Regions from separate parts of the Anaerostipes sp. 494a genome, predicted to be linked through region 1. Evidence: a T-box and tRNA genes for the amino acid it is inferred to sense, from the RefSeq annotation. Region 1 holds a T-box; the other holds one or more tRNA genes.
The links. A T-box is a leader RNA that pairs with one kind of tRNA and senses whether it is charged. The one in region 1 lies ahead of aspS (aspartate--tRNA ligase), so its partner is inferred to be a tRNA-Asp.

Region 1 (16,214 bases):
TCTCCCAGTGTTCCTGCCATAAAATCATGTTCATCTGCCTCAAGGCTTAATTCCTGCACAAAAGGAACATCATAATCCACATGTATTTTCACATCTGGTGCACGAAACTGTCCAAAATCCCCATCTGCACCGGTTCCTGGTGAAATATGAAAATAATCACCATACATAACAGAATGAGGTGTCGCAATCACAATAGTTTCAGGCTTTAAAGCTGCAATTTTCCCAGCTACTTTTTTATATGCTGCCACAGTATCGCTTATTTTCTGCTGCTCTCCACATCCAACCTCAGGTATAATCAATGGAGGATGCGGAACCATAAATGCTCCTACAATTGCCATATATCATCCAACCTTTCTCATCATTTTCTATTTATATTTCTATTTTTATCGTATCATAAACCTCAGAGAAAAAAAAGCAGACAAATCTTTCAGACTGGACGCACCTGGTTCAATAAGGTATACTCCTAATAAGATATTATGTCTATAAAGTGAAAGGATTTATCTATGATTTATAATTTATGTCGAAGATTAAAAAATGAAATAGAAGTACGTAAGACCTTAAGTCAGTTACGTCAGGAAATAAAAGATTCCACAAACAAGGAAATGGTCATATCCTGGCTTTTGAAAGATGGTCTGGATCTTTCTCATTTTCTACAAAATGATGATGCCAAAACACGTAAAAATGCGGCCTTGCTGATTGGTGACCTTAATCTGTCCAGTTATGCAGACAACTTATTCCAGGCTTACGAAAAAGAAAAGACCTTATTTGTTAAGGAAGCCTATCTCCGTGCCATGCAGCATATGGATATTACACCTTTTCTTCCACAATTAAAGGAGCATCTGCAAGCTCTTTCTGAAACAGAAACAACCTCTGAAAATAAAAAACATATGGAAAAGGAACTTCATGCACTAACAGATCTGATTCTTTCTGCCAACGAAGATCAGATTCACTCTTTCCGTGACGGAAAAAATACGTTCCACTGCCTGTTTCGTACAAATTCACTGTTTCCTGAAATCACAGAGAAACAAATGAATACCTCTGAAACTTCAACATCCAGACTGGGAGTCCGTATTTCCACAAAAAATATCCGGCACTTATTGAATATCCGTACCTGGAACGAACTATTATTTCAGATACCAGGCATGATATCATGTGGTCCAGAACCTGAAGTTCTTGGAAAAACTATTGCTTCCTCCAGTTTATTGGATTTTTTATTCAAATCCCATGATGGTTCTTTCCCATTTTATTTTCGTCTTGGCGTAAAAAATAAAATGGCATTAAAGGATCGCAGTATTTTTACTCAGAAAATTGCTTCATCCATTGAAAAATACAGTCATCGTAAACTGATAAATTCTACTTCAAATTATGAATTTGAAATCCGCCTGATTGAAAGAAAAGATGGAAACTATTATTTATTTTTAAAATTATATACCATAGATGATCATAGATTTGATTACAGGAAAGAATATATTCCAACAAGCATTAAACCTGTAAATGCAGCACTTCTTGTACAGCTTGCGAAAGATTATATGAAGCCTGATGCCCAGATCCTGGATCCGTTTTGCGGAGTTGGCACAATGCTGATCGAACGTCAGAAAGTTATTAAAGGAAATACTTCCTATGGAATTGACCATTCTCCAGAAGCAATTGAAAAAGCCATTATCAATACTAATCTGGCAGATCAGATCATTCATTATGTCAACAAAGACTGTTTTGCATTCGCCCATGAATATCCATTTGATGAAATCTTCACAGAAATGCCTTACGCAACCGGACAAAAAAGTGAAAACGACATTTACGAAATCTATAAAAATTTCTTTCCAATGGCAAAACGACTCCTGCGCCCAGAAGGAACCATCATTATGTATACCAGAAATCACGAATATGTAAAAAAACTCTGCACAAAATGTAATTTTCAGATCATCAAACAGTATAAGATAACGGAAAAACCGGAAACATGGCTGATAATCCTCAGATAAGGACATTATTTTGGGGCTGGTGCCTTCCTATTTATCGTCATCTATATTAAACGAAAAACCCACTTCATAAGCAATCAATCTGCAGGACTGTAAGGTCCGAAGCCGTTGCTTAGAAGTGGGTTTGTAGTATTTAGTCTCTTACTTTAATGTGTACTTCTCTTAACTGCTGTTCTGTGATTTCACTTGGGGCTCCACACATAAGATCCTGTGCGGTTCCGCTCATTGGAAATGCAATAACTTCACGAATATTTTCTTCGTTACGAAGCAGCATAATCATTCGATCGATTCCTGGTGCCATTCCTGCATGAGGTGGTGCACCAAACTGGAATGCATTGTACAATGCTCCAAATTTATCTTTTAATGTCTCTTTATCATATCCTGCAATTTCAAATGCTTTTTCCATGATTTCCATATCATGGTTACGAACTGCTCCAGATGATAATTCAACACCGTTACATACAATATCATACTGATAAGCCAGAATATCCAGTGGATTCTTTGTATTTAATGCTTCCAGCCCACCCTGTGGCATTGAAAATGGATTATGTGTAAATCCAAGTTTTCCTGTTTCTTCATCAATTTCATACATTGGGAAATCATTGATGTAACAGAAACGATAAGCATTCTTTTCAATTAAATCCAGACGTTTTCCTAATTCATCACGAATCTGTCCTGCAAAAATACATGCTGCTTTTTCAGGTGCAGCAATGAAGAAAATAGTATCGCCTTCTGCCAATCCTGCCATTTGTGCCAGTTCCATTTTCATATCATCTGGAATAAATTTATCGATTGGTCCTTTGTACTTCATTTCTTCTTTCACTTCTAAATATCCCAGACCACCCATACCGATGGATTGAGCAAATTTCAGAAGTTTCTCATGCTGTCCCTTTGACAGTTTAGCGTGTACATTGATGGCACGAACTGTCTGACCATGGAATGGCTTAAAAGTACATCTCTGGAAAAATTCTGTAACATCTACGATCTTTAATGGATTTCTAAGATCTGGTTTATCTGTACCATATTCCAGCATAGCCTGTTTATAACTGATAATCGGATATGGTGCTTCTGTAATTTCAAATCCTTCTGGTGCAAATTCTTTAAATGCTGCAGTCAGTACTTCTTCTCCAACTTGAAATACATCTTCCTGAGTTGCAAAACTCATTTCATAATCCAGCTGATAAAATTCTCCTGGAGAACGGTCTGCACGGGCATCCTCATCACGGAAGCATGGTGCAACCTGATAATATTTATCAATTCCAGATACCATCAGAAGCTGCTTATACTGCTGTGGTGCCTGAGGAAGTGCATAGAATTTTCCTTTGTATTTTCTTGATGGAACCACATAGTCACGAGCACCCTCTGGAGAAGATGCACAAAGAATTGGTGTCTGAATTTCCACAAATCCAAGTTCTTCCATCTTTTCTCTTAAGAAACGAATCACTTTGGAACGGAACAGAATATTATCTTTTACCTTTTTGTTTCTCATATCCAGATAACGATATTTTAAACGAACATCTTCTCTGATTTCCTTAGATGTCGCAATTTCAAACGGAAGATCTGTATAAACCTTTCCTAAAATATCAATTTTATGTGCTTCCAATTCAATGGTTCCTGTAGGAATCTTAGGATTGTATGTTTCCTCATCTCGGTGCTCTATTACACCTTCCACAGATAAACATTCTTCTTTTCTGATGTCATGTAAGAGGCTTGTATCTCTTAAAACCACCTGCATGACTCCATACATATCACGTAAATCAATAAAAGATACGCCACCATGGTCACGAATATTTTCCACCCAGCCGGCAATCTTTAATTCAGATCCGATATCATTTTCAGAAATCTGATCCATTGTCTTTGTGCGATACATGTCTGACATTTTCAATCTCCTTCTCTATGGTTTTTGTTCTTGTATTCATATTCAGGCGAGGCATTCTGGTTTCACAGAAAGACTCTTACGCTTTAGCATAACAAGTTCTTTCCCAATGAAAAAAGGCCCGTCCTGAAAATATTTCAGGACGAACCTGTATAGTCCGCGGTACCACCTGATTTACTGTCTTACCAGTCTCTCTTGTGTGCCTGTTAACGCCAAGCTTACGTCTCACCTACTGCCGTTGACACTTTTGTATCCGGGTTCAGATCGATGCTCTGAAGTGTTCTTCGCATAAATTCACTTTGCAGGGTTCTCACTATCTCCTGCTCACTGGGAACGATAATTTATGTTACTTTTCTCCGTCATCGCCTATTGAATCATTATAATGGAGTAAAATAATATTTGTCAATTGGTTTTTTATTTTTATTTCTGAATGTTTTTCCCATTTTGTGGAATACTCTTGAAAAACAAGCAGGAGGTTTTACTTATGTCACAAAAAATCATTGTAGTCGGTGCCAATCATGCCGGTACTGCTGCATTAAATACAATTCTTGACAATTATAAAGATATAGAAGTTACTGCATTTGATGCAAATTCCAATATAAGCTTTCTTGGCTGTGGTATGGCTCTTTGGATTGGAGGGCAGATTTCCGGTCCTGATGAATTATTCTATTCCAGCAAAGAGCTTTTAGAAAGCAAAGGAGCTTCTATTCATATGAATACTAAAGTTACATCCATTGACTTTAATCAAAAAACAGTAAAAGCAAAAAGTCTTTCCGGAAATTACTATGAACAGATTTATGACAAATTAATTCTTGCCACAGGTTCTGCTCCTGTTTCACTTCCCATCAAAGGGGTGAATTTGGAAAATGTACAATTTGTAAAATTATATCAAAATGCACAGGATGTCATAGAAAAACTAAACAATCATTCTATCGAGAAGATAACTGTAATCGGAGCAGGATACATTGGAGTTGAACTTGCAGAAGCATTTCAGCGAAATGGAAAGGAAGTTACATTAATTGATTCTGCCGACGGATGCCTGACCAGCTATTTTGACCGCCCTTTTACTCAAAAAATGGAAGAAAATCTTAAACATCACGGAATCCGTCTTATTTTTAATGAAAGTGTCCAATGTCTGGAAGGAGAAAAGAAAGTTGAGAGTGTGAAAACAAATCATTCCTCTTATCCGGCAGATATGGTGATTTTCTGCACTGGTTTCCGCCCAAATACAAAACTTGGAAATAGCATCATCCAGCAATTTTCCAATGGTGCATATTTAGTAAACAGTCGTCAGGAGACCAGCATAAAAGATGTGTATGCTGTCGGTGACTGTTCTACTGTATACAATAATGCATCCAGACGAACCGACTATATTGCCCTTGCCACAAACGCAGTACGTTCAGGAATCATTGCTGCTCACAATGCCTGCGGCACACCTATGGAATCACCTGGTGTTCAAGGCTCCAATGGCATCAGTATATGGGATTTAAAAATGGTCAGTACCGGCCTTACCTTAAAAAAGGCCCTGCAGCTTGGATTTAATGCCGCATCCACAGACTTTGAAGATTACCAGAAAGCCTTATTTATGAAGAAAAATAATTCCAAAGTCATGATACGTATTGTCTACGAAAGAAAAAGCCGGGTAATTTTAGGTGCCCAGCTTTGCTCAGAATATGATATTTCCATGGCAATCCATATGTTTTCCCTTGCCATTCAGGAACAGGTTACTATTGATCAGTTAAAACTATTTGATTTATTTTTCCTTCCACATTTTAATCAGCCATATAACTATATTACAATGGCTGCTCTAAAAGCTTTATAGGTTTCCATCTTCAAGACTCGCTCGCGAGTCTTGGCGCGGAATTCGGGTCTGCATAGCAGACATACTTCCAATCCGAATTCCTGCGCATCCTCGCGGAGCGTATATCAGATGGGGGATTGAAACCCGCCACTGATACATAATTGTTGCTCACCGCCTACAGAGGCGGGAGTCATCCCTCATCTGATATAAAATCTTCTTCAAATAATGCTTTCACTGCATTTTCATAATCCTTAAGTTTTTGTGCCTTTCGAATTTTTTTGGCATGTTTCTCGTGATTCTTAAACAGTTTAACAGGATTAGACCAGAAATCTTTCATTTTAAACAAAACATTTTTATCTCCTGACACATAACCCTGATATGCTTCATATATACGATCATGGAGCATTTTCAGGTCCTGCTTTTGTAATTCCTGTTTGTATTTTATCTGATGAATCAATGCAGGATTATGCAGTAATCCTCTTCCTATCATCACCTTATCAATTTTTGGAAAACGCTGTGTTATGGTTTCATAATCCTCAACCGTAACAATATCCCCATTGTAACAGACAGAATTTACACTATCTTTCCATGCCCTCTCAAAGATATCCAGATGCGGTTTTCCCTGATAGTATTCTTTTTGAATGCGAGGATGAATAATCAGTTCTTCCAAAGGATATCTGTTGTATATCTCCAGCAACTCCTCAAATTCTTCTGGTCCATTTAATCCTATTCTTGTCTTTATAGAAATTTTCATATCCAATGAATCAAATATCTCTGATAAAAAAACATCCAGATCTTCTGGCTCTTTTAAAAAACCTGATCCTTTTCCTTTGGAAACCACTGTTTTAGAAGGACACCCCAGATTAAGATTTGCCTCTTCATATCCCATAACTTTTAATTCTCTTGCAGTTTTAATAAATTCTTCAGATTTTCGCGTTAAAATCTGAGGAACCAGATGGATTCCCTCATTATTTTCCGGTAGAACATCATTTAATTCTCTTGTCTTAAAAATTCTCTTTCCATTAGGCATGATAAAAGGTGTAAAATATTTATCAATTTCTCCAAAAAATTCTTCATATGCATTCCGGTACAAAAAAATCGTAATTCCTTCCATAGGTGCAAAATAAAAATCCATCGGTTTCTTAATCTCCTTTTAATAAAAGCATATTGTATCATAAAATAGTACCTTTTGTCAGCAACATTTCGTTGGTTGCATAAATTCCTGTTTCTGTACATTTTTTTCATTCTATGATATGATTTAACATATATGTTTGTCACAAGCGGACATTGTATACAAAAAAAAACGAAAGGGTTTTATGTCATATGTTAGATACAATTGAATCACTAAATGCAGCCATAAATAACTTTATCTGGGGTGTCCCTGCCATGATCTGCATTATTGGAGTCGGATTATATTTAAGTATCCGCACACATTTTTTGCAAATCCGAAAATTTCCCTATGCGATCAAAACAACCATTGGCAGGGTTTTTAGGAAAAAAGAAGCTTCCGAAGGTTCTATGACACCGTTCCAGGCAGTTTGCACAGCTCTTGCTGCAACTGTAGGAACAGGAAATATTGCCGGTGTCGCAGGAGCAATTGCCATTGGTGGCCCCGGAGCCGTTTTCTGGATGTGGATTTCCGCTTTTCTTGGAATGTGTACTAAATTTGCTGAAGTAACACTGGCTGTCCACTACAGAGAACGCAATGCTGAGGGCGATCTTGTAGGCGGACCAATGTACTATATAAAAAATGGTTTGGAAAAGCATTGGCACTGGCTGGCCGTCCTCTTTTCTGTTTTCGGAGTTTTAACTGTTTTTGGTACCGGAAATGCCACACAGGTTAATACCATCACAACAGCCATAAATTCTGCTTTACTTAATTTTCATATGATCCGTCAGGACTCTCTTAATCTTTGTAATCTGATTTTGGGAATTATCATTGCCGTTTTGGTTGCTCTTGTTCTTCTGGGCGGAGTCAAGAGAATCGGAAAAGTTACAGAAAAACTGGTTCCTTTTATGGCAATTATTTATATCCTGCTGGCTTTAGGCGTTATCATTATAAATATCTCCAACATTCCTTCTGTTTTTTCATCTATTATTTACGGAGCTTTTAATCCTGGTGCGGTAACCGGAGGCGTCGTAGGAAGCTTTTTCCTTAGTTTGAAAAAAGGTGTTGCCAGAGGAATTTTTTCAAATGAAGCAGGTCTTGGTACCGGATCTATCGCACACGCATGTGCTGATACAAAAAATCCTGTAAAACAAGGATTCTTTGGAATATTTGAAGTATTCACAGATACGATTCTTATTTGTACCTTGACTGCACTGGTTATTTTGTGTAGCGGAATACCTGTTCATTATGGAACTGCTGCAGGTGCAGAACTGACTATCCTTGGATTTACTTCCACTTATGGAAACTGGGTTTCTATTTTTACTGCCATTGCTTTATGCTGTTTTGCCTTCTCCACCATTATAGGCTGGGGATTATATGGAGCCCGATGCATTGAGTTTCTATTTTCCTCCAAAGTAATTAAACCATTCATGGTTGTCTACTCTCTTGTTGCCATTCTTGGTGCAACCGTAGACCTTGGGCTTCTTTGGAGTATCGCAGAAACATTTAACGGATTAATGTCTATTCCAAACTTAATTGCCCTGTTCCTTTTATCAGGAACAGTTGTAAAACTGGTAAAAGAATATTTTAAAAACGAATAATAATTAAACGGATGTTCTTCCAAATAGAAAGCATCCGTTTTTCTTATTACCATTTTTTAATTTAGGATAGTATCATATGACAGTTTAATATGGTCTTCCAGTAAACACTGCCACTGAACGTGGACGTAGAATAAACTCCCTGTCAATTCTTACTTCTTCTCCTTCTTTATAAAAATATTTTCCTTTTTCATCACCGTAGGTATTAACACTTAAATACCATTCTCCGTTCCCGTGCAGCTGCGGTAGCGTAATCACTGCATCATTCCAGTCAGAATTCACAGAAATATATATCAGATCATCATGTCCTTTTTCTTTATCATATCCTGCAAAACTGACAGAAACAGTTTTTGCATCATTTGGTAGAAATGCTTTCTCTGCATTCAGGTCATGTGCATGCATTGGATCCATCCCGCAAACGGCATTTGGAAGCTTTTCTCTTATGATTCTGTGTTTCTTTCGAAAATCTATCATAAACTTAAAGAATTCAAATAAATCTTTGTTTTTTTCCAGATATGACCAGTCAATCCATGAAACTTCATTATCCTGACAATATCCATTATTATTACCGTACTGGGTATTAGCAAATTCATCACCTGCCAGAAACATTGGTGTACCTCTGCTGCACATTAAAACAGCACAGGCATTTCTTATCATCCGGAAACGAAGGTTCAACACATCCTGGTTATCCGTGTCACCTTCAATACCACAGTTCCAGCTTCGGTTATCATCAGCTCCATCTGTATTATTCCATCCATTACTCTCATTATGTTTCATATTATAAGAATACAGATCATATAAAGTAAATCCGTCATGACATGTCAGGAAATTGACACAGGAGTTATATCCGGCATACATTTTATGATTATATGGAGTATATCCTCCATATAAATCTCCTGAACCACAGATACTCCATGCAGCCTCCCATGATGCCCAACTGTCTCCCTTTAAAAAGGATCTTAAAGCATCTCTGTATCTTCCATTCCACTCTGCCCATCGCTTACTTGCCGGAAAATTTCCTACCTGATACATTCCACCTGCATCCCATGCTTCCGCAATCAGTTTTACATTACTTAATATTGGATCATTTGCGAGACTTCTTAACAGTGGAGGGTTATTCATCGGCATTCCGTCTTCATTTCTTCCAAGGATACTTGCAAGGTCAAAGCGGAAACCATCAATTCTGTAACTGACAGTCCAGTATCTGAGAGATTCCAGAATCAATTGCTGAACGATTGGATGATTACAATTCAGTGTATTTCCACATCCGCTGAAGTTATAATAGTTTCCATCCGGTGTCAACATATAATAAATATTATTGTCCAGACCTTTAAAACAGAAATTGGTTCCTTGCTCATTTCCTTCCGCAGTATGATTAAATACCACATCCAAAATAACTTCTATGCCATTGTCATGAAGGGCCTTGATCAATTCTTTTAATTCCCTTCCCTCACGATTGGATTCATCTTTCGCCGCATAATTCTTATTTGGCGCAAAAAAACTTACCGTATTATATCCCCAGTAATCTAACAGGTTTTGACCATTATAGTCTCTTTCATTCATTGTCTCATCAAATTCAAAAATCGGCAGTAATTCCACCGCATTGATTCCCAATTCTTTTAAATATGGAATTTTTTCCTTGAGACCTGCAAAAGTACCCTTATGTGAATCATCAACACCAGACGATTCGTGCCTGGTAAATCCTCTCACATGCAATTCATATATGATCAGATCACTCATTTTTCTGGAAGACTGAGGCATATCTCCCCAGTCAAATGTATCTTTAACGACTCTTGCATGATAGGCACCCTTTAATTTTTCTCCCCATTCATGACGCCCGGTTACTGCTCTGGCATATGGATCCAGCAAAATATTATCTTTATCAAACAGTAATCCTTTCTCCGGGCAATTAGGTCCATCGATTCTGTATGCATATTCAAATTCCTCTATATTTAGACCATATATCAGCATAGAATACACATCACCAATCTTATATTCTTCCGGAAATGGCAGAACTGCAAACGGTTCCTCATGTCCTTTATGAAATAACAGCAGTTCACATGCTGTCCCCCCATGAGTATGAATGGTAAAATTTACCCCATTGGGAAGAGCCATGGCTCCATTAACATCAAATAGTCCCGGACGTACTGGAAATCCTTCGATTACATCCACTGGTATCTGCGGTACCGGATAATCTGTTATAAAACTCTGACTATATAACTTCATATGATTTCCGCCTTTCTCTTTTGTTTCACAGTTTATTTCCCCTATTATATTTCAATAGGTAGAAAGTCGCAAGGTGAAATTTGACAAATCACTGGTTTTTATTGATTATAAAAAGATTCACAATCATCATTTCTATCTTTTATAAGGCCTTACTTTATTTATAAAAACATATATAGCAATCAATAAAATAACTGTACCGGTAAGAATCATATACATTGTTGACAATGAAACCTTCTGATCAAAAAAGTACAAATTGCAATCGATGGAATCTCTTATCGATTCTATGACCCCTGATGGAAATCCCACATGTTTCATTTCCTTATAAACACCACCTAAAGCATGATTACGAAGCAATGATGTTCCATAAGTACCTGGCAGAAATGAAAGGACTTTCTGTAATCCCTCCGAAAACTGAGAAATAGGCATATATGCTCCACAGATAAATCCGTAACCTGCACTGATAATGGTTCCCACTGCTGATATCTGCCCCTGAGTAGATAAAAAGAAACCTATAATACTGGATAATGCCGTTCCAAATAATACGAGAAGAAATACATCCAAAAAAATCAGGCCCAGATCCTTCACACTTAAATACCATCCTGTGGCTGCCACATAGCCAAGACAGATTACCGTTGCTGCATAACAGATAATCAAGGTAGAAATAAGTGTTGCCAAATAATAACTTAAGGCTAGAATTGAAGGTTTTACCGGTGAAATAGTCAAATCACAGATTGTACCATTGGCTTTATCCTGCACCATTAACATATTAGAACAAAAAGCAACTGTTACACAGCTGACTGCTAAAATTGAGGACATCAACTGCCCGCTTACACATCCGTCGATAAGTTTTTCTGATACTTCCAGTGTTTTTGGCAATACGCTTGTAAAACTGTCTTTATATACATTTCCCAGAAAAGTTGCATATAGTACCAGTAATATAGCCGGTGTAATTAATGAAGTAAAAAACATTCCCTTATCCATAAAAAAGAGTTTTGTATTACGTTTTACAAGTGCTTTAAGCTCTTTCATTTCCCGCACCTCCTATCAGTTTTTTTCCTGTCACCGCAAGAAATACATCATCCATTTTCCCTTTTGTAATCTCATAATCTATAAAAATATCCGGATATTTAATAATCAGTTCTGTCGCTGCTTTGGTATCAGGTACTAAAAAACGGTAAGCATCCCGAATCGGTTCATATGGGACTTTCAAGCATTCTGCCTGCTCTTTTGTAATACCATAAATTGTCACAAAATCTCCTGTGTAACAGTTTTTCAGCTCCAGCGGTGTACCTTTGGCAACAATTTTTCCGCTGTCCAGAATAACTACATAGTCTGCATCTGCAGCTTCTTCCATATAATGTGTAGTAAGAAATACCGTCATATTATTATTCCTGCGTAAACTACTGATTACATTCCATAATGTTTTTCTTGTCTGTGGATCCAATCCTGTAGTTGGTTCGTCCAATATGAGAATTCTTGGATTATGTAACAGAGCTCGGGCAATATCAATCCGTCTGCGCTGACCGCCTGAAAGCTTTCCTACAGAACGCTTCAGCAAATCTTCAAAATCAAGGATCCGGGCAATCTCAGCAAGCCTTTCCTGAAATTTTTTTCCTGTAATACCATATAAAGCTCCACGGACTTCCAAATTGTCATAAACAGTCAATGATTTATCAAGAACAGAATTTTGAAAGACCACTCCTAAATCTCTCTTGATTTTATCTACACTTTGATCAAGATTTCTTCCATTAATCACAACCTCTCCCCCATCTTTGGCAAGCTGCCCACACATAATATTAATCGTGGTAGATTTTCCAGCACCATTAATGCCAAGAAAAGCAAATAGTTCTCCCTCTTTTACATGAAAACTTAAATCCTGTACCGCTTTTACTTCACCAAAATTTTTATTTAGATGTCTGATTTCTATAATATTCTCCATATTGGCATCTCCTGTCTAATGAAAAACGCAGAACAATTTTCATATTCTTAAAATAATTGTTCTGCGTCATAGCGTCTAATTCCTTTTACATTTTTTCAGTGTCATTTTATATTTTCTTTTATCATAACTTACAAAATACCTGATGTCAATCTGACAAAGATATTCATTGCCTGGTTTTATTTTCTCCTTTAGTCATCATCTTTCCAAACACTCCGGTCTCTTCAGTAAATTCATTGGATGGTGGAAGACAGGTATGGTTTTCACAGACATAATATGTTGTTTTTCCATTTAGCAACTGATACTCCTCTGTGGTTTTTGAAAGAATCCTAACTTCCGCATATAAAGGCATATGAGACCACATTTCGTCTGATTCATTTTTCGAACAGACTACTGTAATTTTCTTCGGTGGATAAAGATAAAAAAGCAATGCCGTTTGAAACAAACTATATCCTGCCGGATAATCTTTTGCTTCCCCAGACAGAAATGCCAGCTGCTTTTGAACTCGCTGCTGGTATTCCTTTTCATCTGTAATCTGAGAAAGTCTCACAAGACAATAAGCCATTACAGAGTTCCCGCTGGGCATGGCACCATCATATGTTTCCTTAGGCCTTGTAATCAGATTTCCATTCTCTGTTCCATACAGAAAATATCCTCCACCATCCTGATCTGCGAATTGCCTTTCTGTTTCTTCTATTATCTGCTTTGCCTCCTGTAAATAGTCATTCTGTGGATCAGCCTCAAATAAGCAGAGCAGTGCCGCTGCATAATAGGCATAATCATCTAGAAAGCCTTTTACAGAATGTACCTTATTTCGACAGCTGACATATAAAAAATTGTTTTCGGTGAGATACTGTTGAATAAATTTCTGATTTTTTTTCGCTGCCAGCAAATAACGTATATTTCCAGTTACACGATAAAGAACTGCCAGTGCACAGATCATAAGAGAATTCCATGAGGTCAGGATCTTGTTATCCAAATGAAGGCTGGTACGTGATTTTCGGTAATCATACAGAATCTTTATCTCCTGATTGAATGTTTCAGAAATATCCTTTTCATTTAAAAGATTTGGAATATTTTTCCCTTGAAAATTACCTTGCTCGGTAATCCCAAAATACTTGCAGAACTTTTCCCCGGATTCTTTTCCCAGTATTTTACCAATTTCTTCATAGCTCCAGGTATAATATTTCCCTTCTTCCCCTTCACTGTCCGCATCCTGTGCAGAATAGAATTCTCCCAACGGTCCTGTCATTTCCCGAAAAACATACTCCACTGTCTTTTCTGCTGTATCAAGAAACATAGACTTTCCCGATACTTTATAACCTATGGCATATGCTAAGATCAGCAAGGCATTGTCATAAAGCATTTTTTCAAAATGAGGCACCAGGAAATATTTATCTGTGGAATATCGCGAAAATCCATAACCAATATGATCAAATATCCCACCTCGTCTCATTTTTTCCAAGGTTTTTTCTACCTGCTGGAATACCTTATGGTCCTTATGGATCACAGCATATAACATAAGAAAAATCAGGTTATGAGCAGCAGGAAATTTCGGTGCAGGACCAAATCCACCATATTCTCTGTCAAAACTTTTTGCAAAAAGCAGTGCAGCTTCTTGTGGCAGGTGTGGATCTATTTTTTCATATACCCTTTTGCTTTCCGGTATTATATAAGAAAGGATCTGATCTGCAGATTCCAGCAACTGTGTTTTGTTCTTTTCCCACTTCTCTGCAATGGCAAGGAGCAGATCGCCAAAACCTATCATCCCATTATAAGATACCAGTGGAAAATAAGTACCTGTATAAAAAGGTTTTTGCTGTGGCGTCAAAAAAATACTCATAGGCCAGCCACCTCTTCCTGTAAGGGTCTGGCAAACCGACATATAGACACTATCAATATCCGGGCGTTCTTCACGGTCAACTTTGATGGATACAAAATATCGATTGAGAATTTCTGCAATTTCTGCATTTTCAAAACTTTCATGGGCCATTACATGGCACCAATGGCAGGTACTGTATCCAATACTTAAAAAAACGGGTTTATCTTCCCGCTCTGCTTTTTCAAAAGCCTCCTTTCCCCATGGATACCAATTGACAGGATTTTCTGCATGCTGCAAAAGATAGGTACTACTCTCATTTTTCAGATGATTACTCATATTTGTTTTTCTCCCTTCTATTTGTCACTAGTATGTAGCAGTAGCGGTAATTTATGCATATTCCAGGCGATTTCCAAGAAAGAACGTTTGCCTTCGATATAATCACCCAATACTACTTCCGGTGATTTTCCGTGGTAAATAGCACAGAATCCACAATAATCACAGTCTTCTTTACACTGAAAAGTTTCAAGAACGTATTTTTCACGTTCTTCTCTTGTTATATTTTTAATTAATAAACTCTTTTTTTACTCATTTATCTAACTTGGACAACAACTGTAAATTATACGTTTCATAATCATTGAATACCGAATCAGAAAACTCCTTACTGTTGTATTTCGGCTGATACCATGCACATCCCATAAAATAATTGTTCAAATCTTTATCTTTGAATATATAGCCACGCCTTGCATATATCTCATTTTTCGCCAAATGTATAATCTTCGATGGAACATTCTGAAACTCTTCTTCTGTGTAGTATTTCATGTCTGTATAAAATAATGGTTCTATTCTGTTCGCAATATCTTTGACGTCTCTTGTATTCTCCCAATATTCTATTGCAGTTTCATAATATCTGCTGGACTGATAATAGGAAGTTCTTTCTATTACTCTTTCTTCAATTTCTTCATAGGAAAGCCCTGGATAAAACTGTGCGTAAAATTCATTCAGCATTTTCTCATCAGAGACATCACTTGCCATCATTTTATCATTAGATATCTCGGTATTTTTTCCCTCTGCTGCTTTTTCAGTTGTCATATCCTCTTTTGTTGATACTTTTTCAGTTGTCATACCCTCTTTTGTTGATACTTTTTCAGTTGTCATACCCTCTTCCTTGGTTTCTTGAGTTCCACAAGCGCATACTACGCTTATCATACATACGCAAACAAGCAAAATAATAAATTTCTTTTTCATCATCAATCCTCCTAAATATTTAGCCTGAATTATTCATCCAGGACATCTACATCCTATGCTTCTACATTCACATCTGTCACCTGCAATTCTTATTTCTTCACATTATTATCCCGTATTCATTGTCCAACTAAATTTTATTATTTGTTCCAACTATATTCAATATCTGTTTTCGAATATTTGACGCTTATATGAATAAACTAATACTTATCCAATTGATCCAATTGACATTTCGTAGAATGAAACCTATAATAATATTATTACATTCGTAAGATTTAAGGAGGAACTGGATATGAGTCATCTGCCACAAATTTCCGAGGCCGAATTTGAAGTTATGAAAATCATATGGAAATATGCTCCAATCAGTACCAATGACATAACAGAAAAATTATTGCAAACCACAACATGGAGTCCTAAAACCATACAGACTCTGATCAAACGTCTTGTGAACAAAGGGGTTCTTTCTTATGAGAAGGAAGGGCGGGTATTTGTTTATACACCTTTAGTAAAAGAAAATGAATATCTTGATCAGAAAAGCCATTCTTTTGTAAAACGTTATTACGATGGAGATATCACTGCTATGCTATCTGCATACATTGAAAATGATAAACTATCGAAACAGGAAATAG
Region 2 (16,214 bases), 1.1 Mb from region 1:
GCGAATGCATTGGTAGAGGAGCATTGCATGAGGGATGAAGCCATACCGAAAGGAGTGGTGGACTTCATGGAAGAGAGAATGCCGGAATGAGTAGCGAGATGAAGGTGAGAATCCTTCAGGCCGAATATCTAAGGTTTCCAGAGTAAAGCTGATCTGCTCTGGGTAAGTCGGGACCTAAGGCGAGGTCGAAAGACGTAGTCGATGGATAACAGGTTGAGATTCCTGTACCACATATGGACAGAACTGTGGGGACACAGACAGGGAATGGAATCCGGGAATGGAGAGCCCGGAGCAAGCGAGGTAGGAGTCAGGCTGGCAAATCCGCCTGATGATCTGAAGACGTGATGCGTACCGAACATAAGTAGGGAAGTCCAGGCCCCTGGCTGTCGAGAAAAGCCGCTATTGTTTCATATGTGCCCGTACCGTAAACCGACACAGGTGGATGAGGAGAGAATCCTAAGGCCGACGGGAGAAGTGTTGTTAAGGAACTCGGCAAAATGACTCCGTAACTTCGGGAGAAGGAGTGCCATGAGAGTGGCCGCAGAGAAATGGCCCAAGCAACTGTTTAGCAAAAACACAGGTCTATGCAAAACCGAAAGGTGAAGTATATGGGCTGACGCCTGCCCGGTGCTGGAAGGTTAAGGGGAGAGGTTAGCGCAAGCGAAGCTTTGAACTTAAGCCCCAGTAAACGGCGGCCGTAACTATAACGGTCCTAAGGTAGCGAAATTCCTTGTCGGGTAAGTTCCGACCCGCACGAAAGGCGTAATGATTTGGGCACTGTCTCAACAACACACCCGGTGAAATTGAAATACCAGTGAAGATGCTGGTTACCTGCGCCAGGACGGAAAGACCCCATGGAGCTTTACTCCAGCTTGATACTGGGATTCGGCATGATATGTACAGGATAGGTGGGAGACTGAGAAGTAAGGACGTCAGTCCTTATGGAGTCGCTGTTGGGATACCACTCTTATCATGTTGGATTTCTAACCATCGGCCGTGATCCGGCCGGGGGACAATGTCAGGTGGGGAGTTTGACTGGGGCGGTCGCCTCCGAAAGGGTATCGGAGGCGCTCAAAGGTTCCCTCAGAATGGTCGGAAACCATTCGAAGAGTGCAAAGGCAGAAGGGAGCTTGACTGTGACACCGACGGGTGGAGCAGGTACGAAAGTAGGACTTAGTGATCCGGTGGTATAACGTGGGATTGCCATCGCTCAACGGATAAAAGCTACCCTGGGGATAACAGGCTTATCACTCCCAAGAGTTCACATCGACGGAGTGGTTTGGCACCTCGATGTCGGCTCATCGCATCCTGGAGCTGTAGCAGGTTCCAAGGGTTGGGCTGTTCGCCCATTAAAGCGGTACGCGAGCTGGGTTCAGAACGTCGTGAGACAGTTCGGTCCCTATCCGGCGCAGGCGGAGGAAATTTGATAGGAGCTGTCCTTAGTACGAGAGGACCGGGATGGACGGACCGCTGGTGTATCTGTTGTACTGCCAAGTGCATGGCAGAGTAGCCAAGTCTGGAAGGGATAAACGCTGAAGGCATCTAAGCGTGAAGCCCCCCTAAAGATAAGATTTCCCATACCATAAGGTAGTAAGACCCCTTGAAGACTACGAGGTTGATAGGGCAGAGGTGGAAGTGTAGCAATACATGGAGCTGACTGTTACTAATCGGTCGAGGCTTTAACCAGAGAAGGCAGAGTGAGGGATGACTTGCAAGAGATCTTGTATGATGTTTTGAAGGCACAAGCCTGATGATCCTCGATAGCTCAGTTGGTAGAGCACACGGCTGTTAACCGTGCTGTCGCTGGTTCGAGCCCGGCTCGGGGAGGTCAAGATACCGGGAGGTATCAGGAAAAGAAGGCCGTGAAGCGGTCAGAAAAAAGGCTCCATGGTCAAGTGGTTAAGACACCGCCCTTTCACGGCGGTAACACGGGTTCAAATCCCGTTGGAGTCATTGCTTTTCAGCATGTAATGAGTATAGTCTCATGTGTGCCGTTGTGGCTCAATTGGCAGAGCAGCTGATTTGTAATCAGCAGGTTACCGGTTCAAGTCCGGTCAACGGCTTCAAAGGACCTTTAGCTCAGTTGGTTAGAGCAATCGGCTCATAACCGATCGGTCCGGGGTTCGAGTCCCCGAGGGTCCATTGAAATTTTTAATAATATAACTATTTTGGCCCGGTGGCTCAGCCGGTTAGAGCGCCGCCCTGTCACGGCGGAGGTCGTGGGTTCGATTCCCATCCGGGTCGTTTACTATTTAAAAAATAGTATGTTATTTGTGGGATCATAGCTCAGCTGGGAGAGCACTTGCCTTACAAGCAAGGGGTCACAGGTTCGAGCCCTGTTGGTCCCATTTATATGCAGAAAATGCTGCATATATGCCGCAGTGGCGGAACTGGCAGACGCGCAGGACTTAAAATCCTGTTCGAGTTAAATCGAGTACCGGTTCGATTCCGGTCTGCGGCATGAATGTTAAAAGTATTTAATAAATACATTGACATTTATAATTAGATATAGTATAATATCTAATGTTGTCTAAGACAACAAATGTGGGCGTAGCTCAGCTGGATAGAGCGTCTGGCTACGGACCAGAAGGCCGGGAGTTCGAATCTTCTCGCCCACGGTAAGGACTTACATAAGTAAGTCCTTTTTTTATTACATAGGAAATTCCTTTGAATTTCCTATGTAATAAAAAACGCTCCGCGCAGATGTGCAAAGGGAGTTGAAGCGGGATTTTCCGCTTTCTTCTATGATTGTATTATATAGCTATTTTATCTTGCATCATAAGATAAATCTTCCTACATTATAAAAATCAGAACAATACGACAAAAACTTTACATTTATTTCACTTTGTGGTAAAATTCTATAGAAATGTAATACAAGCGTAACATTTAATTGAAAGGGAAGATAATGAAATCGACAATGAAAAAGATTACAGTATTAGTAGTCGTATTTTTATTTATATTAACAGCAGGTGTAGGAACAGCACCACAGAAGGAAGTGAAAGCAGCTTCTGGATATAGCGGAAAGATTTTTCGTCATTGGTGTAAATTAAGAACCGGAAAGTCTAAGAAATCCAGAGTTATTAGAAGACTGGAGATTGGAACACCTGTTACAGTATACGGTACAAGCGGAAGCTGGCGTAAGGTAAAAGTTGGAAATAGAACAGGTTATGTTTTAAAGAAATATGTTTACATTAATACAAATGCTCCTGCATTAACAGGTACTTCATATCAGAAAGGACAGAAAGTTGCAAGCTTCGCTCAGCGATTTGTTGGAAATCCATATGTATATGGAGGAACAAATCTTAATTATGGAGCTGACTGTTCAGGATTTGTTGGATCTATTTATCGTTGTTTTGGATATAATCTTCCAAGAACATCTTATGAGCTTAGAAAAGCAGGAAGAAAAGTTTCTTATAGTAGTAAACAGCCAGGGGATATTATCTGTTATGATGGACATGTAGCAATTTATATTGGAAACGGTCGTATTGTCCATGCAAGTTCAAGAAAAACAGGAATTAAAATTTCTCCAAGAGCAAATTATCGTAGAATTGTTTGTGTTAGAAGAATTGTAAATTAATTTAAATATTATATAGAAATCAAAGGGATCACAAAATAATTATTTTGTAATCCCTTTTTTATTACATAGGAAATTCAGGGGAATTTCCTATGTAATAAAAAACGCTCCGCGTGGATGTGCACGATGTGCAAAGGAAAGCAGTTAAAACTGCTGCACATCGGCACGCAAAGAGGAGCAAGTCCCTCATGATTGAGGGATACAGGGAGTTGATAGCGGACTTGTCCGCTTTGTTCTTAGATAATTTCACTGGAAAAGACTTTTTATGTAATGTTTGTTATTTAAATTTATTGATATATACAAAAGGTAAAATTAAAAAATGTAAGGGCAAATTAATCATTTTTTTGCACTAATTGTATTAATTTCAGTACAAAAACGGATTTTATGAGCTGTGTACAAATTCGACAAAAATCATTTATAATATAGACATAAAGTAGTTAGAACATACAACTGCTACAGAAAGTTTTATTCATTGAGGAGGCCTGTCATGAATAACTTACAGGAAAAAGTCATCCGGTCTATGGTTGATATGTATGGATTCTATTCCACAGATGAATTGTCAGAAATGACAGGAGTATCTGTAAGTTCCATCAAACATTCATTAAGCGAAATAGGAGATGGGGTAGAAGCATTTGGTGCAAAATTGTTATGTGTACCAAGGAAGGGAATCTGCCTTGTAGCTACAGATGAGCAGCGTGAAAAAATATTGGAAGAACTTGATTCATACGCAAATAGTAATCCGGAATCTTTTTTCTACCGGAAAAATTATATTTTAGATATTTTGTTTAATTTTCCAGCCAACTATACTATACAGCTTTTTGCAGAAGAGTTATGTGTCAGCAGGAAAATAATTCAGAAAGATCTGGATTCTGTAAAAGAATATTTGAAACAATTTCATTTAGAGTTGTCAAAAAGAAAAAATCAGGGAATTAAAATTGTTGGCCGTGAATTCGATATAAGACAAGCAATTGTAGATACACAAAATACAAAATACTGGAAACATGCTTATATTGACGATTTACCAGAAAACTTGGATTACCGGATCAGCAAAAGAGCTTTTACATTCTTTTCTGATTACTACTCAAAAGAAGATATTATGCAGACGCAAAGTTGTCTTGCTGAGGTAGAAAAAGAATTGAAAGTGGTTTTTGTGGATATTGCATTTTGTAGAATTACTGAATATTTGCTGCTTGCAAAAAGACGTATTCTGGAAGGCAAAAAGGTAACCAACTCAGAAAATCGGACAATGACACAATTGGATTCAGCTTATATGAAAGCGGCAAAAGATATTTTAGACCGATTTTTTCCGGATGAACAAAAAATGGAACTGGAATATCAGTTTCTGGCTGCCAAGCTATATGTTGCACGGACATGTCAGGTTCAGGCAGATATACAGGACGATGAACTGATGGATCTGGTAAACGATTATGTTTCTATTGTTCTTAATGTAATGCAGAAAGAAAATACAATAAAGCGCCGGGAACTGGAGAAGCAGATTGCTACTTTTCTGATGAAAGTCAAAGTAAAACATGATTATATGCTAGTTGAATGGGACGACTTACATAAAGATATTCAGCAAAATCTTCAAAGTATTTATGCAGTATGTCTTACGTATGCTTTTTATCTGGAAAATAACATTGGTTTTGTTTTGACGCAGGATGAAATTGCATGGATTACTCTTTTGATCCATCAGGCATCGATTGACAGTCGAAGTGAAAAACAAGGTATTTTAGTAACAGCAACAGATATTTATACGGCAAAATATGATGTGATGAAGATTGAAAATGAGATAGATAATCTCGAAATTGTAAAAACGGTTCATATTAATGATTATAAACCGGAAAATACCCAGGGGAAGCTGGTAATTTCAACAGTACCTTTGAAAGAAAAGCAAAGTAATGCAATAGAAATAACAAAACATGTGACGCAGATGGATTTGAATAAAATCATAAACTATATGGATGTTTATACGAGGACAGAGCAAAAACAGCAGTTATTTAACACGGTTCGTAAAACATTTCGCAAAGAACTGATATTAACGGACGTAATGACAGCAACAAAAAAAGAAACTATTGCCGAGGCAAGTAAATTATTGTGTCAGGAAGGATGTCTGGAGGAAGATGTGACGGAAAAAGTTTTTGAACTTGAGGAAAGACGGCCTACCACCATAGGAAATCAGATTGCCATGGCCCATGTGTATAAGGAACATGTAGCGGAAAGTGGAATAGTATTACTGAAAATGAAATATCCGGTACAATGGTCAAATACATCGAAAGTTAAGCTTGTATTTTTTATTGCGATTAATTTTGAAAACTCAGAGGAAATTGTAGAATTATTTAAGTTTCTATATAGTCTTATAGACAATAAGAAAGCAATAGAAAAAATCATAGGGGCAAAAGAACCAAAAGAAATCTATGAAATACTGATAAAAGAACTCAGATAGTTATTTCAAAAAGAGATTATAAAAATATTAACTATATTTAACAGGAGGATGTCAAAATGTTAGTAAACATGAAAGAAATCTTGGAAATCGCTGAAAAAGAAGGATATGGAATTCCTTGTATCAACACACCAAATGAGGAAACAGTTCGTGCGGTTATCGGAGCAGCAGAAGAATTGAACACACCGATTATCATTGACCACGCACAGGTACATGATACATTGATTCCAATCGAGAGAATTGGGCCGGTTATGTTGAAATATGCAAAAGAAGCAAGAGTTCCTGTCTGTGTACATCTGGATCATGGTAGTGATTATGAATTTGTTATGAGAGCGGTTAAAATAGGTTTCCCATCCATCATGTATGATTGCAGTGCACTTCCTTTTGAAGAAAATCTGGAGAAAGTTAAGAAATTTGTTCAGTTTGCGCATGCAGCGGGAATAACAGTAGAAGCCGAATTAGGTGTAATGGCATCTACAGAAGAAGATACACATGAAGATGCTGAAAGCAGAGTACTGACAAATGAAGATATCAAAGAATTTTTTACAGAACCTGAAGAGGCAAAAGTATTTGCTGAAGAAACAGGATGTGATGCATTAGCTGTATGTTTTGGAACAATGCATGGAATCTATGCAGAACCTCCAGTATTGGATATTGACAGGGTAAAAGCATTACGTGCAGCTATTCCTGATACATGCCGCGTTGTTATGCATGGGGCTTCAGGGGTAGAATTTGACCAGGTTCAGAATGCTATCAGTGCAGGATGTTCAAAGATTAATTATTATTCTTATATGGCAAAGGCAACAACAAAATTTGTTGCAGATAAAGTAGCAGAAACAGAAGGAAAGATCGCATATCATGAATTACAGGAAGCAGCATATGAATTCATGAAAGGTTATGCAAAAGACGTAATCAGTGCATTTAAAAATGGAAAATAAAAAGTAAATCAGGGAGGTATTTCATGGGCAGCGTGAATTTAGCAGAAGTGTTGCTTGATGAAATGGTAATTCTTGATTGTGAGCCTTTTAAAGACAAAGATGATATGTTTGATGCAATGACTCGCAAATTTGAAGAAGCAGGCTTTGTATCAGATGCAAAAGCATACAAAGAAGCACTTGAATACAGAGAAACACTTGGTCCGACATATATGGGAAACTTTGTTGCAATTCCCCATGGAAAATGTAAAGAAGTTATAAAACCAGGAATTGGATTCTGTAGATGTAAAGAACCTTTCATCTATGAGTCTGCAGGGGAGTCGGGCGAGGTCAAATACATCTTTGTATTGGCTATTTCTGACAATCAAGCCAATGATTACCATTTAAGAGTTCTTGCAACATTAGCAGGGATGTTAGCACACGAAGAGTTTTTAGAACTTCTTGGAACGGCAGAAAGCTATGAAGATCTGATTCATGGCATAAGCAATATGTAATCGGTATGTTATTACATGCCAGAAAAAGAAAACGGGAGGTGAAAACTTATGAAAGTAGTAGCAATCACATCTTGTGCAACCGGTATCGCACATACCTACATGGCAGCGGAAGCCATTATGAAAGTATGTAAAGAGAGGGGACACGAGTGCAAAGTTGAAAAACAGGGAGCTTTAGGAATTGAGGACAAGCTAAAGACCCGTGAGATCAAAGAAGCAGATTTGATCGTTTTTGCCAATGACGTTGGTATTACAAAGGCAGAACGCTTCGAACCTTACAAAGACAAAATCTTTCAGACAAAACCACATGACGTAATTAAGGACCCAAACATTATTTTTAGCGGAATGGAATAGTAAAAATTCAAAAATTGAGGAAAATGAAAAATATTTGTGAAAGGACGGAAAGATAAATGAGAGATGTTATTGATGATATCAAAGAAGCGTTTTTAACAGGTGTATCGTACATGCTACCATTCGTAGTAGCCGGAGGTATCCTGGTAGCATTAGGATTTTTGTTAGGAGGATATAATATCCCGAATACAGTAGAACCGGGAAGAAATTTTGCATCTACTATTTTCTGGATTGGTAAAATCGGATTAGGTACATTTATGGTACCAATTCTGGGAGCGTATGTAGCATATTCAATTGCTGATAAACCAGGTATCTGTGTTGGTATGTTCGGAGGCTGGATGGCAACGGATCCGTGGGGAATGGGATATGGTTCCGGATTTATCGGTGCTTTGATCGCAGGAATCCTGGCAGGATATCTTGTAAACTGGTTAAAGAAGATTCCATTACCAAACGCTTTAAGATCACTTCTTCCTACATTAATTATTCCGGTTATTGGATGTGCAGTAATCTGTTTATTGATGCATTATGTAATTGGTGGGCCTTTAGGAGCATTGACACAATGGTTAACAAAAATGCTGGATGGTCTTGGAACAGGAAACCTGGTACTTCTTGGTATTGTGCAAGGATGTATGCTTGCATTTGACATGGGTGGTCCATGTAATAAGGTTGCGTATGCATTTGCATTGGCATGTATGGAAACAGGAAACTTTGCACCAATGGCTGCAAACTTTGTTGCTTGCTGTGCACCTCCATTAGCAATGGCATTTGCTATGTTAGTTGCACCTAAGAAATTTACACAGGAAGACAGAGATGGTATTCCAGGATGCTTCGCAGGAGCATTATGTATGATCACAGAGTTTGCAATTCCATATGCAGCTAAAAATCTGAAATATATTCCATGTTACATGGTTGGTTCTGCAGTTGGAGCAGTAATCTCTTATTTATGGGGAATTACCATCAGAGCACCTCATGGTGGTGTATTCGTAGTATTTGCTATGAATAAAGTAGTACCATTCTTCATTACATTGATTATTGCAGGTGCAATTTCTGCAGCACTGATCGTATTGGTTACAAAACCGGAAGAAGAAAAATAGAGTTTATAAAAAAGGACAGGAGAAATAAAAATGGCAAAATTATTTGATATTATGGGAAGATTCCCTTTTGAACCGGACAAGAAAAAACCGATGTTAATCCGTAAACAAGATTATTCTACAGCATTGTATCCACCGGATAATGCATTTACATCAGATAATACATTTACGATGATTACAACCGATACTTTCATGTTAGGAATTTACGAATTAGGACCAGGAGGAGTATTTGCACCGCTTGATATCCATCCTGGAGATGAATCCTATTATATCTTAAATGGACCTGTACTTCAGAGAAGTGGTAATGGACAGTTCGCTTATCTGCAGACAGGAGAAGGTTTATTCATGCCAGAAGGTGCATGGCATTGCTGCCATAACTTCTCTGACGAAAAAGCCAGAATTCTTTATTTCATTACACCAAAAGCATGGAGTGAATCCATTCCTCCAGCAGTAATTCCAACTGAAGAAGAAACTAAATTCTACAAAGGACCAAATAATGAAAACCTGCCTGATATGCGAGGAGCTATAAAAGATATCTCCAGACAGGGATGTACGGATGATATTGGACATTGGCCAGTAGATCCTGAAGAAGCAAGAAAAACAGGTGCTGTATATGCAGTACGTGATTTTGAAAAACTGAATAATGTACATGGAACAACTCATCCAATGATGTTAAGATTCATTACAAGTAATGATTATGGACATTTTGGAGAAATGATTCTTCCAGCAGGTGGTTATGGACCAAGATGTTCAGATCCAGATGTTCATGCAGGAGATGGTGCATTATATTGTGTTGATGGCCCTGTAACAGTAAATCTGGTAGATGCTCAGGAAAGCTTTGTTCTGGAACCAGAAGATACATTCTTCCTTCCAGCAGGAACAAAATATCAGTTAGTGAATTTTGAAAATAAACCAGTTAAAGTAGTATTTGCCATTACAGAACTGTAAGAAAAATCAGGATGATAGGGAAACCCTATCATCCTGTATTAATAATCAGAAACAGAACTGTTATACAGTTTAGAAGGAGATCATTATGAAAATATCATTAGGATGTGATGAAGCAGCTTATGAGTTAAAAGAAACTATTAAAAAGAGACTTCAGGAAACAGGACATGAAGTTATTGATAATGGTGTAGGAGAAGGAGAAGTTGAATTATATCCGGATGTTGCAGTGAGAACCTGTGAAAAAGTAACAGACGGGACTTGTGATCGTGGGATTCTTGTATGCGGAACGGGAATTGGAATGGCCATGACAGCAAATAAAGTTCCGGGAATACGTGCAGCAGTCTGCCATGATCCATTTTCAACAGAAAGATCTATCTTAAGCAACAATGGAAATGTTATGTGTATGGGCGCAAGAGTTATTGCACCACAGCTGGCTTTATATTTACTGGATATCTGGATGGGGCTTACTTTTAAAGATGGACCGTCTACAGAAAAAGTTGAACGTATCATGCACTATGAAAACCAGTTTTGTGGAAAATAGGAGGATATAGGTATGTATTTTAAATTTGGAGTAGATACATTTATCTGGGCTGAAAATTTCAAAGAAGAGCATCTTTGGATTATCCCAAAAGCAAAAGAACTTGGATTTGAAGTTATTGATTTTGCAATCGCTAATCCATATACTTTTCCAACAAAAGCAGTAAAAGCTGAATTGGAAAGAGTAGGAATAGATTGTGTATGTACCACAACATTAACATTGGAAACAAATCCGATTTCTCCAGATGCTGAAATCCGTCAGGCAGCAGTTTCAGCTATGAAAAAATGTGTAGATATCTGTAATGAATTAGGAGCTCCTATTCTTGGTGGAGTAAATTATGCCGGATGGGGATATATAACAAAGAAACCTAGAACATACCAGGAATGGGAATGGGGCGTTGAATGTATGCGTCAGGTTGCCCGATATGCAAAGGAAACAGGAACAGTGAACATTTGTGTAGAATGTGTTAACCGGTTTGAAACACATTTTCTGAATATTGCAGCAGATGCTGTTCAATTTTGTAAAGACGTGGGAGTTGACAATATGAAAGTACATCTTGACTGCTTCCATATGATTCGTGAGGAAAAGAGCTTTGCAGGAGCAGTAAAAGAATGTGGAAAAGAATATCTCGGATATGTTCATGTAAATGAAAATGACCGTGGAATTCCAGGAACCGGTCTGGTTCCATTTAAAGAATTCTTCCTTGCATTAAAAGAAATTGGATACGAAGGACCTCTGGTTATTGAGTCATTTGATCCAAGCTTTGAAGAATTAGCAGGAAACTGTGCAATCTGGAGAAATTTTGCAGATACAGGAGAAGAGCTGGCAATTGAAGGATTGAAAAATCTGAAAGCAATTGCAGATGCTTTATAGGAGGAAACAGGTCATGAATCGAATTGTAAATAATCCTGATTATGTTGTTGAAGATATGTTAAAAGGGTTTGTAAAAACTCATAAAGATATTGTATCAACAACAGAAAATGAAAGAGTTATTAAATATAAAAATGCACCGGTAGAAGGAAAAGTTGGAATCGTAACCGGAGGAGGATCTGGACACAAACCGGCTTTTATAGGATATATTGGAGAAAATCTCTGTGATGCAGTAGCAGTAGGAGAAATTTTTTCTTCACCAACTGCAAAGGCATTTTTAGATGCAATGAAAGAAGCAGATTCTGGAAAAGGTGTTGCCTGCCTGTATGGAAATTATGCAGGAGATAATATGAATGTAAAAATGGCAATGCGTAAGGCAAAGAAACTGGGAATTGAAGTAAAAACAGTTGTTGCCAATGATGATTGTGCTTCTGCACCAAAAGATGAAATCGAAAAAAGAAGAGGTGTTGCCGGAGAAGTCCTTATGTGGAAAGTCGGCGGCGCCAAAGCAGCCATGGGAGGAAGTCTTGATGAGGTTATTGCGGTAGCACAAAAAGCAATTGACAATACACGTTCTGTTGGAATTGGTACAGCACCATGCACAATTCCGGCAGTAGGTCATCCAAATTTCCAGATCGAAGACGGAACCATGGAAGTTGGAATCGGACATCATGGTGAACCAGGAATTAATGTACAGCCATTAAAGACTGCCAGTGAAATTGCAGATGAAATGCTGGATATTATTATTCCGGATCTCCCATTTGAAAGTGGAGATGAAGTAGTTGTACTGTTATCTGGACTGGGTGCAACACCAGTGATGGAACAGTATATTGTATATGACAGAGTTGAAGAAGTTTTGTCAGAAAAGGGAATTAAAGTACATCGTTCATATGTAGGAAATTATTTTACATCGCTTGAGATGATGGGGGTTACCTTGACAGTCATGAAGTTAGATGATGAGCTAAAAGAATGCATAGATATGCCGGCTAATTCTGCAGGATTAAAGCAGTTTTAAAATGATAATTCTTTCATAAATATAGAGAAGACATTCTCAAGGTAAAATATGGCACAATTATTTGTGCCATATTTGAACCTAAAACTGTTTGGGGAAAAAAATATACTGTGATAAAATAAAGTCAGTAACGAAAGAGACTTTGGAAGGAGAAGGAATATGTCAAGTTTTAAAAATGCAGATGCAGGTGTAGTTGTGGATAAATTAATCAAAACAATCCAGGAACAGAGAGATTACTTAAGTGAAATCGATGGAAAAATTGGTGATGGAGATCATGGTATCAATATGAACAAAGGATTCACCATGTGTGAAAAGAAACTGGAAGGACAGACTTATAATTTATCAGAAGGTCTATCTATCCTTGGTGCTACTCTTCTGGAGGATATTGGTGGATCAATGGGACCTCTTTACGGAATGTTATTTGATGAAATGTCAATGGCATGTGAAGATGCAGAAGATATTGATGCAGATGTATTTGCAGAGATGATTACAGGTGCAGTAGAAGGAATTCAGGATATCAGCCCTGCACAGGTTGGAGATAAATCTTTGTTAGATACTTTAGTTCCAGCCAAAGAAGCTTTTGTAGCAGCCAAAGAAGCAGGAAAAGAATTTGCTGAATGTCTGGACGAAATGAATGCTGCAGCAGAAAAAGGATGGCAGTCAACAAAAGATCTTGTAGCAAAGATCGGACGTGCAAGCCGTCTTGGAGAACGTTCCAGAGGAGTTTTGGATGCAGGAGCAACAAGTTGCTATTTCATTATCACAACCATAGGAACCGCAGCAAAAGAATTACTATAATATCAATTTAACCTCTATATATTATATTCATACAATTCAGTAAAACAGGAGTCACGAAAATCTGGCTCCTGTTTTATATTATACAAAATTACAAATATTTACATTAATGGGTTGACAAGGAAAATATAATATGATAACTTATCAGTAGAAAGTGCTTATATAGTAGCACATAAGTTTTTTGACAGATCCCCTTATTTTAAGATCTTGGTTCCTTTTGGCATTTCAGCCATACATACCCCCGAATTTCTTAAAATCATCATCAATCATTCATACTATCCTCTATCTATTTAGCAGCTGTATGAGCACTTTCATTTTTTTCTCAATCAGTAAATGACAAATAAGAAAGAATATGTTATCATAATACTTTAGTTAGAAGATTTATAAAGAATAATTCACATATAGGAGGAAAAAATATCATGCCAGTAAAATATGTATTTGTTACCGGTGGAGTGGTATCCGGATTAGGAAAAGGAATCACAGCTGCTTCTCTGGGACGATTACTGAAAGCAAGAGGCTATCATGTGACAAGCCAGAAGTTTGACCCATATATCAATATTGATCCAGGAACAATGAATCCAATTCAGCACGGAGAAGTATTTGTAACAGATGATGGGGCAGAAACTGACCTGGATCTTGGACATTACGAAAGATTCATCGACGAGGGCCTGAACAAGAAGTCAAATGTTACCACAGGTAAGGTTTACTGGAGTATTTTATCAAAAGAACGTCGTGGAGATTATGGCGGAAATACAGTACAGGTCATTCCACATGTAACCAATGAAATTAAAAGCCGTTTTTACAGAAGCGATGATACCAGCCGTCAGGAAGTTGCCATTATCGAGATTGGCGGTACAGTAGGAGATATTGAAAGTCAGCCATTTCTGGAAGCTTTAAGACAGTTCCAGCATGAAGTTGGACATGAAAACTGTATTTTAATTCACGTGACTCTGATTCCATATCTGAAGAGTTCAGGAGAATTAAAAACAAAACCAACACAGGCAAGTGTAAAAGATCTTCAGGGAATGGGAATCCAGCCGGATATTCTTGTATGTCGTTCTGATTATCCTCTGGATGACGGAATTAAAAGAAAGATTGCACAGTTCTGTAATGTAGATAGAGACCGTGTTATTCAGAATCTGGATGCAGAAGTTCTCTATGAAGTACCATTGATGATGGAGAAAGAACATCTGGCACAGGAAGTATGTACATGTCTGAATATGCCATGTCCGGAACCGGATCTGGATGACTGGAAACAGATGATTGATAACTGGAAGAATCCAAAACATAAAGTAGAGATTGCGCTGGTAGGAAAATATGTATCTCTTCATGATGCTTATATCAGTGTTGTTGAATCTTTGGAACATGCAGGAGTTGCCAATTCTGCAGATGTGAATATACGCTGGGTGGACTCTGAAAGAGTAAGTTCATACAATGTGGATGAGATGCTTGGAGGAGTTCATGGAATACTTGTTCCAGGAGGATTTGGAGACCGTGGAATTGAAGGTATGATCTGTGCTATTAAATATGCAAGAGAACATAAGATTCCTTATCTTGGAATTTGTCTTGGAATGCAGCTGACTCTTGTAGAATTTGCAAGAGATGTTCTTGGATACGAAGATGCACACAGTCAGGAGTTTGATCCGGATACAACACATCCAATGATTCATATTATGCCAGATAAAGATGGATTAAAGAATCTTGGAGGAACTTTACGTTTAGGTTCTTATCCTTGTGTGCTGGCAGAAGGCTCTAAGGCAGCACAGCTGTATGGAGAAAAGGAAATCCATGAAAGACATCGTCATAGATATGAAGTAAATAATGCATACCGTGATGAGTTACAGGCAAATGGAATGATGCTGTCAGGATGTTCACCAGATGGAAGAATAGTGGAAATGGTTGAAATTCCATCTCATCCTTGGTTTGTGGCAACACAGGCTCATCCAGAATTTAAATCCAGACCAAATAAGGCCCATCCGTTATTTAAAGGATTTATTAAGGCTGCTTTAGATCATCAGAAATAAAGCATCAACTGGTCCCGAAAGGAGAACGTTATGAAATATGAAATTATTGGAAGTACAGTACCAGCTGTGGAAGTGGAACTTGGGAAGGGTGAATCAATGTTTACCCAGTCAGGAGCTATGACCTGGATGGATTCATCTGTTAAGGCGGATACCAAGATGGAAGGCGGACTGCTAAAGGGACTTGGAAGAAAATTTGCAGGAGAGTCATTATTTGTAGTTACTTACAGTGCACAAAAGGAAGGAGCAAAAATCGCTTTTGCGTCTTCTGTACCGGGAAAAATTATGAATGTTGATTTTCAGGGAAATGGAAGTCTGATTTGTCAGAAAGATGCATTTTTATGTGCAGAGAAAACGGTCCAGCTCAGTACGGTATTTACAAAAAAGATTAGTGCAGGTGTTTTTGGCGGGGAAGGTTTTATTCTTCAAAAACTTTCCGGAACAGGAACAGCATTTCTTGAAATTGATGGAGATGCTATCACAAAGGAACTGGCTCCAGGTGAGACAATCCTTGTAGATACAGGAAACGTTGTTGCATTTGAAGAAAGTGTATCTTATGAAATAGAAAGAGTAAAAGGTGTGAAAAATATATTTTTTGGAGGAGAAGGATTGTTTTTGACGAAACTTACAGGTCCAGGAAAAATTATTTTACAGACAATGAATTTCAATGATTTTGCAGGAAGGATTGCAGGTTATTTTCCTGATTCAAAAGAGTAAGAGGAAAAGCGTTAATTGTAAAAAATTAACGCTTTCTTTTTTATTTGGAAGGACCATGCGGACCTGATGGTTTTGTTCTAAATAATAAAAAAGAAATGCAAAAGTAAATATGATATAATAAAGAAAATAGACAATGATAAAAAAATGGTTGTTAGGGGGATATAAATGAATGTAAGAGGTGTACGTCTTTATGGAGTAAAAGATATACGATTGGAAGAATTTGATCTTCCCGAGATAAAAGAAGATGAAATTTTATTAAAGGTTATTTGTAATGGGATTGCTATGTCTACACTGAAAGAAATAACTCTTGCTCAGAGACATTTAAGAGTTCCCAAAAATATTCATACCAATCCCATTCTGATAGGTCATGAGTTTTCAGGAATTATTGAAAAAGTAGGGAAAAAATGGAAGGATGATTATCATGAGGGAGAGCG

Region 2: it encodes a tRNA-Asp, which carries the amino acid that the T-box ahead of aspS (aspartate--tRNA ligase) is inferred to sense. The anticodon was not compared.

What each region holds. Positions count from the first base shown of each region.
Region 1 covers NZ_MJIF01000001.1:1,020,171-1,036,384, forward strand. Annotated here, with positions in the region: gene amrA (AmmeMemoRadiSam system protein A) at 1-338, opposite strand, end outside; gene BHF70_RS05175 (TRM11 family SAM-dependent methyltransferase) at 504-1,979, shown strand; gene aspS (aspartate--tRNA ligase) at 2,110-3,855, opposite strand; T-box leader at 3,988-4,224, opposite strand; gene nox (H2O-forming NADH oxidase) at 4,337-5,674, shown strand; gene BHF70_RS05190 (tRNA dihydrouridine synthase) at 5,844-6,788, opposite strand; gene BHF70_RS05195 (alanine/glycine:cation symporter family protein) at 6,977-8,362, shown strand; gene BHF70_RS05200 (glycogen debranching protein) at 8,447-10,585, opposite strand; gene BHF70_RS05205 (ABC transporter permease) at 10,718-11,614, opposite strand; gene BHF70_RS05210 (ABC transporter ATP-binding protein) at 11,601-12,524, opposite strand; gene BHF70_RS05215 (thioredoxin domain-containing protein) at 12,688-14,679, opposite strand; gene BHF70_RS05225 (YARHG domain-containing protein) at 14,929-15,588, opposite strand; gene BHF70_RS05230 (BlaI/MecI/CopY family transcriptional regulator) at 15,878-16,214, shown strand, end outside.
Region 2 covers NZ_MJIF01000001.1:2,120,310-2,136,523, forward strand. Annotated here, with positions in the region: rRNA gene BHF70_RS10725 (23S ribosomal RNA) at 1-1,687, shown strand, start outside; tRNA gene BHF70_RS10730 (tRNA-Asn) at 1,755-1,827, shown strand; tRNA gene BHF70_RS10735 (tRNA-Glu) at 1,882-1,953, shown strand; tRNA gene BHF70_RS10740 (tRNA-Thr) at 1,991-2,063, shown strand; tRNA gene BHF70_RS10745 (tRNA-Ile) at 2,069-2,142, shown strand; tRNA gene BHF70_RS10750 (tRNA-Asp) at 2,171-2,244, shown strand; tRNA gene BHF70_RS10755 (tRNA-Val) at 2,276-2,348, shown strand; tRNA gene BHF70_RS10760 (tRNA-Leu) at 2,376-2,461, shown strand; tRNA gene BHF70_RS10765 (tRNA-Arg) at 2,545-2,618, shown strand; gene BHF70_RS10770 (C40 family peptidase) at 2,918-3,577, shown strand; gene BHF70_RS10775 (BglG family transcription antiterminator) at 4,062-6,017, shown strand; gene BHF70_RS10780 (class II fructose-bisphosphate aldolase) at 6,074-6,952, shown strand; gene BHF70_RS10785 (PTS sugar transporter subunit IIA) at 6,976-7,443, shown strand; gene BHF70_RS10790 (PTS fructose transporter subunit IIB) at 7,492-7,794, shown strand; gene BHF70_RS10795 (PTS fructose transporter subunit IIC) at 7,851-8,885, shown strand; gene BHF70_RS10800 (cupin domain-containing protein) at 8,916-9,830, shown strand; gene rpiB (ribose 5-phosphate isomerase B) at 9,916-10,368, shown strand; gene BHF70_RS10810 (sugar phosphate isomerase/epimerase family protein) at 10,381-11,238, shown strand; gene BHF70_RS10815 (dihydroxyacetone kinase subunit DhaK) at 11,252-12,250, shown strand; gene dhaL (dihydroxyacetone kinase subunit DhaL) at 12,407-13,045, shown strand; gene BHF70_RS10825 (CTP synthase) at 13,462-15,066, shown strand; gene BHF70_RS10830 (TIGR00266 family protein) at 15,097-15,780, shown strand; gene BHF70_RS10835 (alcohol dehydrogenase catalytic domain-containing protein) at 15,946-16,214, shown strand, end outside.